Regions from separate parts of the Shewanella sp. Actino-trap-3 genome, predicted to be linked through region 2. Evidence: predicted binding sites of a transcription regulator. Region 2 holds the regulator's gene; each other region holds the start of a gene.
The links. Region 2 encodes LexA, which represses DNA repair genes until DNA is damaged. Its sites were predicted from a motif close to TACTGTATNNNNATACAGTA; they were not measured.
Positions count from the first base shown of each region.

Region 1: recA (recombinase RecA) is a predicted target of LexA. The motif match lies at 1,347-1,366, and genes of this name have one in related genera.
Region 3: recN (DNA repair protein RecN) is a predicted target of LexA. The motif match lies at 1,341-1,360, and genes of this name have one in related genera.

Region 1 is NZ_PJCE01000001.1:1,975,802-1,978,087, reverse strand. Features, by position in the region: gene mutS (DNA mismatch repair protein MutS) at 1-1,170, opposite strand, end outside; gene recA (recombinase RecA) at 1,459-2,286, shown strand, end outside.
Region 2 is NZ_PJCE01000001.1:2,902,296-2,904,581, reverse strand. Features, by position in the region: gene CXF80_RS12415 (cell division inhibitor SulA) at 187-693, opposite strand; gene lexA (transcriptional repressor LexA) at 690-1,304, opposite strand; gene plsB (glycerol-3-phosphate 1-O-acyltransferase PlsB) at 1,569-2,286, shown strand, end outside.
Region 3 is NZ_PJCE01000001.1:1,998,349-2,000,634, reverse strand. Features, by position in the region: gene recN (DNA repair protein RecN) at 1-1,288, opposite strand, end outside; gene CXF80_RS08510 (AEC family transporter) at 1,417-2,286, opposite strand, start outside.

The DNA of each region.
Region 1 (2,286 bases), 930 kb from region 2:
CTGGCATACCGCTAAGGTTTGCTGGATCTCAGGCAGAAGTGTTAATGCTTGCTTTAAACGTGAAAAGTCACGTGGTCTGGCGCTGCGTAGTGCCAAACGTGCCATAATACGTTCTATATCACCTAAGCTTTTTAGCTGTTCATGTAGCGTCTGATATAAGTCTCGCTCAATCAATTCGCTGACAGCGTTATGGCGATATTGAATCGTTTGGCGATGTCGTAATGGTTCGTGGATCCAGCGCTGTAACATGCGGCTTCCCATAGGGGTTGCGGTATTATCTAATACCCACGTAAGAGTGTTCTCACGTCCGCCAGACAAGTTTTGCGTTAATTCTAAGTTACGTCGAGTCGCGGCATCTAAAATTATCGATTCCGATTGATTAAAACGTACAATGGCGTTGATATGTGGCAACGCCATTTTTTGAGTATCTTTTACATACTGCATTAAACAACCTGCAGCTTGTAACGCCAATCGAGCATCACTCATCCCAAAACCATGTAAATCTTTGGTGCCAAATTGACTGAGCAGTAAATTCACACAAGTATCGTACTCAAACTCCCATTCTGGACGGCGACGAATGCCTTTCATATTATTGATTAATAACATGTCAGTAAAATCTTCACTGTAAAGTAATTCGGCAGGATTCGTGCGTTGTAATTCAGCTTCTAATGCTTCACGGGTGGGTAACTCTGCAACCACAAAACGACCTGATGAAATATCCAGTGTGGCATATCCAAATCCGTTTTTACCTTGATAAAGTGCCGCCAGTAAATTGTCTTGTTTTTCTTGCAGTAGGGCTTCGTCGGTTAAGGTGCCTGGAGTGACAATACGCACGACTTGGCGTTCTACTGGACCTTTTGATGTTGCAGGGTCACCAATTTGCTCACAAATGGCCACAGACTGACCTATGTTAACTAATTTTGCTAAATAGCCCTCAACGGCATGATAGGGAATACCTGCCATGGGGATAGGATCGCCGCCACTTTTCCCGCGAGCGGTGAGAGAAATGCCCAACATTTCAGAAGCGCGTTTAGCGTCATCGTAAAACAGTTCATAAAAATCACCCATCCGATAAAACAATAACATATCAGCATGAGCAGCTTTTAAGCTCAAATACTGGCGCATCATCGGGGTGTGTTTTTCTAAATCGCTGGTATCAATTACTGTCATTATGAACACTTCACTATTTAATCAATCTTAGGGGGGCGTAATTTTATGGGGCTAATCTTAACAATATTTGTCCCCAGCGTATAAATAGATTCATAATAAAAAGTATATCTGGATAAAATATTGATGTGAAAAGGCAATTATCACAGGTTAAAAAATAAATTGCGCTCAGCACTTGATACTGTATGACTATACAGTATACTGATGAACATACTGAAATGGTTTACATCATTTCACCTAAGTCAAAACAGCATTTTACTAAACGTATTGAATGCCTTAGAGGGTTTTATAATGAAGGTTGATCCAAATAAAGAGAAAGCACTTGCCGCCGTTTTAAGTCAGATTGAAAAGCAATTTGGTAAAGGCTCAATTATGAAGTTGGGCGAAGATCGCACAATGGATGTTGAAACTATCTCTACCGGTTCACTTTCATTGGATGTCGCTCTAGGTGCGGGTGGTTTGCCACTGGGACGTATCGTTGAAGTTTACGGCCCAGAGTCATCAGGCAAAACGACGTTAACTCTGGAAGTGATTGCAGCGGCGCAACGCGAAGGTAAAACCTGTGCGTTTATTGATGCTGAGCATGCACTTGACCCTATTTATGCCAAAAAGCTAGGCGTAGATATTGATAACTTACTTTGTTCACAGCCAGACACCGGTGAGCAAGCATTAGAAATTTGTGATGCGTTAACCCGCTCTGGTGCTGTCGACGTTATTGTGGTCGATTCTGTTGCAGCGTTAACGCCAAAAGCTGAAATTGAAGGTGAAATTGGTGATTCGCATATGGGCCTAGCCGCTCGTATGATGAGCCAAGCAATGCGAAAACTTGCTGGTAACCTCAAGCAATCAAATACTTTGCTTATTTTCATTAACCAAATTCGGATGAAAATTGGTGTTATGTTCGGTAGTCCAGAAACGACTACAGGTGGTAACGCACTTAAGTTCTACGCTTCAGTTCGTTTAGATATTCGTCGTATAGGTGCAATTAAAGAGGGCGACGAAGTCGTGGGTAATGAAACCCGCGTTAAAGTGGTTAAAAACAAAATTGCCGCCCCATTTAAACAAGCTGAATTTCAAATTCTTTATGGACAAGGTATTAATCGTACCGGTGAGTTAGTT
Region 2 (2,286 bases):
TTTGTCTGGCAGTAATCTTGATTACTGTCATTTTATCCAATTAAGGATGAAAAATGTTTCATCCTTGTTAACCACATTACTTGTAGATTAAACATTGATCAAGATCACTTTGTTGGTAAATAGGCTAATAAAAGATGAAAAAAAGCCCTGAATTCAATGCAGGGCTTGGTAATTAAGGATTTATGCTTAGTGAAATGAGCAAAAATTACCTGCTTCATTTGTTAATGTAGAGTTAACAAATTGATGTTTGTGAGGTAAGTGAGCATTCACATCTTCAATTACCACGCCTAATGCTCGCGCGCTCTTAGCGACAATTTCCAATCGACGACTATCGCGAGCATCGAGTGAACTTGTCCAAGTAACCACTGCACTAGAAGTTCCGCTCGTGAGTGCTTTTTCCATGGCCCATAATGTTTCGACTTCATCTTTGGTGTGCACCAGTAAAATACGATCCATTCTCACTCCAGCACTGGCCAGCATATGCTTATAGCCTATGTGAGGTGGACTAATTAATACAACCCATCTGCCTTGCTGGCTCAACGTTGCCAGTTGGCTACACAATTGACTCAGTTCTGCTTCACCTTGGGTGACAGTTTGTAATGTTTGAATGGTTTGGTTGCCATGCAGATCTGTTTCAGTTAAATCTACCCATAAGCCTGGGTGACGTGGCGCTACGCCCATTAGTTTGTTCATGACCAATCTCCATTACGGATAACGCCAACTGCAAGCCCTTCGATGGTTAGGCTTTGGCAACTTAAATCTACTTTTATCGGGTTATAATCTTCATTTTCTGCATGCAGATAAATCATATTACCTTTTTGTTCAAATCGTTTTACGGTGACGTCATCATCAACACGCGCCACCACAACCTGACCATTACGCGCTTGTTGCATTTTATGTACAGCGAGCAAGTCGCCTTCTAAAATACCAATATTTTTCATGCTATCACCACGAACCCGTAATAAAAAATCTGCGGCGGGTTTAAACATATTTGGGTCAACTTGATAATATTGTTCTACATGCTCTTGCGCCAAAATAGGCTCTCCAGCAGCAACTTGTCCAATGAGTGGCAGACCGATTTCAAGCTGTTCTTCATGAGGTAAACGAATACCTCTCGAGGTACCAGGTATGATCTCGATAAAACCTTTTTTGGCTAATGCTTTTAAATGCTCTTCGGCGGCATTAGCACTTTTAAAGCCAAGACGACTCGCAATTTCAGCACGAGTGGGTGGCATACCTGTTTCGGTGATATTGTTTTTAATTAAGTCTAAAATTTCTGCTTGGCGCGGCGTTAACGGTCTCATGATGGTTCCTGTCTTTTTATACAGTGACTGTCATTATATACAGTGTTTTTGTTCGTGCAAGTATTAACCAACTCTTTTTTGTATATTGTTGGTCAAGTATCATTCAACAACCTGTTTCTATTAGTTATTGTGTATTGATTGTCTGATGTTATTTCCGATAGTGAGAACTCAAGCGTAAAGATAAATCGGTCTGATAGTGTAAGCAGGCTGGTTTCTGGTATCCTATACGACAATATTACAGTGGCTTATGTTGCGAAAATAACCATGTCAAAACCAGATTCAATATTTTTACGAGCGTTAAAATGGATTCAAAAATCGATGGTACTCACGGTTGTTGTGCCACATGATCCTTTTGACGATCTTAATTTAGATCCATCTAAACCTCTGATTTATGTTATGAAAACAGAATCAATCAGTGATGCCGCTGCATTAAGCGAAATCACTGAGAGCTTTGGTATGCCCAGTCCATATGAGCCACTGCAATTGGATGGCCTCAAAGTATCACGCATCGTTTGTCTTGAAGGCCGCAAACCGCTTTTTGGTAAACGCGAAAGCGGTGAAAAATTTATTAATAGTTTTACCAGTCTGTTAGCGCTTCATCGTCAATGTCCTGAGTTAGATATTCAGTTGGTGCCTGTGAGCCTTTATTGGGGCCGTACACCGGGTAAAGAAGATGACAGCATGAAAGCGGCTTTTTTTGAAAGGGAAAACCCGACCTGGCTGCGAAAATGGCTAATGATTTTGTTTCTAGGTCGCCACAATTTTGTTCAGTTTTCTAATGCATTATCGCTTCGTCTTATGGCTGATGAACACGGTACCGATAAAAGAATTGCTCACAAATTGATCCGTGTTGCGCGAGTGCATTTCCGCCGTCAACGCAAAGTGATGACAGGGCAGCAATTACCGAATCGGCAAGTGCTTTTTGCGTCGTTACTTAAATCTGATGCAATCAAGAAAGCCATTGAAGAAGAGTCGGTAAACA
Region 3 (2,286 bases), 900 kb from region 2:
CTTTTGAAATAGGTTGTAAAGGTTGGCCGGGATTAGTGGTAACCATAAACTCAATTTGGTCGCAACCATTTAAGCTGATATTAGTTGCTTCATAGTTAACCTGAATATGGAACTTGCCCTTAGGCATATTCAATTCATGAATTGACTGAGTGACCAATTTATCGAGTTCTTTAGCATAACGGCTACGACTTTGACTTAGTTTTTGTGCATTGGTTAAATAGGCATTTCTGGTGGCTTCAAGTTGCTGTCTTATACCATCTAATTTAGTTTCGTCGTCAGCAAGTTCGGCCAATTCACTCATCAATGCTTGATGATGTAGCGCCAACTTATCAGCACTCACATGATGCTTACGCGCCAATTGCATTGCCGTTGAAAGGCGTTTTTCTAAATAGGCAAAATGTTCTGGATCAAGCTCTAAACTGCTTAAATAACTTTCAATTTCGCTAGCGCTTTCTTGTACTTGAATTAACGCATCGCTGATCATAGTGCCGATAGGAGCAAGGGATTCATCATAGCCTTGAAGCGTATCAGCAATACTGGCCACTTTATTAAGCAGCGATTCTATATTGCCTTCATCACTTTCGGTCAATAAATGTAAACCAGCTTGGCAACGTTCAATTAAATCTGTGCCATTGGCTAAGCGTTTGTGTTCTTGTTCTATTTCATCAAATTCTTCCAAGCCTAAGTTGAACTCATTAAGCTCTTCTACTTGATATTGCAGCAGCTGTTGACGCGAAATGCGTTCGTGCTGAGCTTGCTCAAGATGCTTTAGCTCGTTTTCCACTTGCTTGCAGCGCTGATAGCTGGCACTGACGGCATCAAGTAACAACTTGTGGTTAGCGTAGCTGTCGAGTAAGGCTAACTGATGATCATTTTTGAGCATGGCATGGTGAGCATGTTGGCCATGAATGCCTATCAGGAGTTGACCAACGGCTTTTAATTGCGAAACCGGGACCGGATTACTATTAATATAGGCTCTAGATCGGCCATCATTATTAATGGTTCGACGTAAAATACATCCATCTTCAGCATCAAGATCGTTATCTTCAAGCCAGCGTTTAGCTAAAGGGACATCGTGGAGCGTAAACCGCGCGCTCACTTCAGTTTTCGTTGCGCCGGGTCTGATGGTATTGGCATCACTGCGATTACCAAGACATAACCCAAGGGCATCGATAGCAATCGATTTACCTGCACCGGTTTCTCCGGTGATGCTTGTCATACCGGCTTTAAAGTCGAGTTCTAAAAAACGCACGATAGCAAAATTATTGATGCTGAGTTGGCAAAGCATAATGAATCCCTGTCAATGAAGCGACTGAACCACTGTATTGATAAACAGTATATACTGTTTTTATATACAGTAAAGTGGTTGGCATAAAAATATCACTGATTATTTTATCGCCTTAACTCGGTCAATTATCAAGCATATGATTTTAAAAGTGTTTCTATTATAGGCAAACTAATAAAAGTGACTAATGTGCCATATAAAATCCCTTGGGCACTGCCATTGGCATTAATTTGGTATCGGTCTGCCAATAAATACACACTTGCTGCAGTTGGTAAGGCTGCTAACAGGACTCCCATAGTCAGTAACTCGTGTTCTACGCCGAAGAGTTTCAGTAATCCAAAGGCAATAAGGGGCTGAATAATTATCTTGAGTAAGTTGATTAAACTCAGTTCTGCAATCAAGCTAAGACTGAACATGTTCGTGATTGACTGATGCCGTAACGCTTTGGCAAGTACCATTCCGATGGCAAACAGTGCACAAGGACTGGAGGTGTTTCCCACTTGGTGCAGCACTAACGCCAGGCTAGCGGGTAAGGTGATATGAAATGCCGATAGGCCTATACCAATAAGACTGCCGACCACTATCGGGTTTTTATACAGTGCATTAGCCATGATGATGATGGCATGGTCGGTTGATTGTTTATTACGGCTGGCCAGTTCAATAGAGACTAAAGCAAACGCGAACATGAACACCGACAGCAAGCTGGCAATCGCTGCGGCCACTAATGCCATTTTGTGACCTGGGAACAATAGGCTCAGCAATGGAATACCAATAAATGCAGTATTGCCAAACGTGGCGTTTAACGCGCGCATTGCGGCAACCGCTTGCTGCTTAGGCTTGCACCATAGTGATACGCCAATGACCAGCGCATAAGTGATGATCATCGCCAGGCTAAAGCCACCAACAAAGCCCCACTGAATAATATCTTCAATGTGAGTTTCAGCTAAAACAATGAGTAAAATCGCTGGGAAGGCTATGTAATAGACAAATTGATTGAGGAT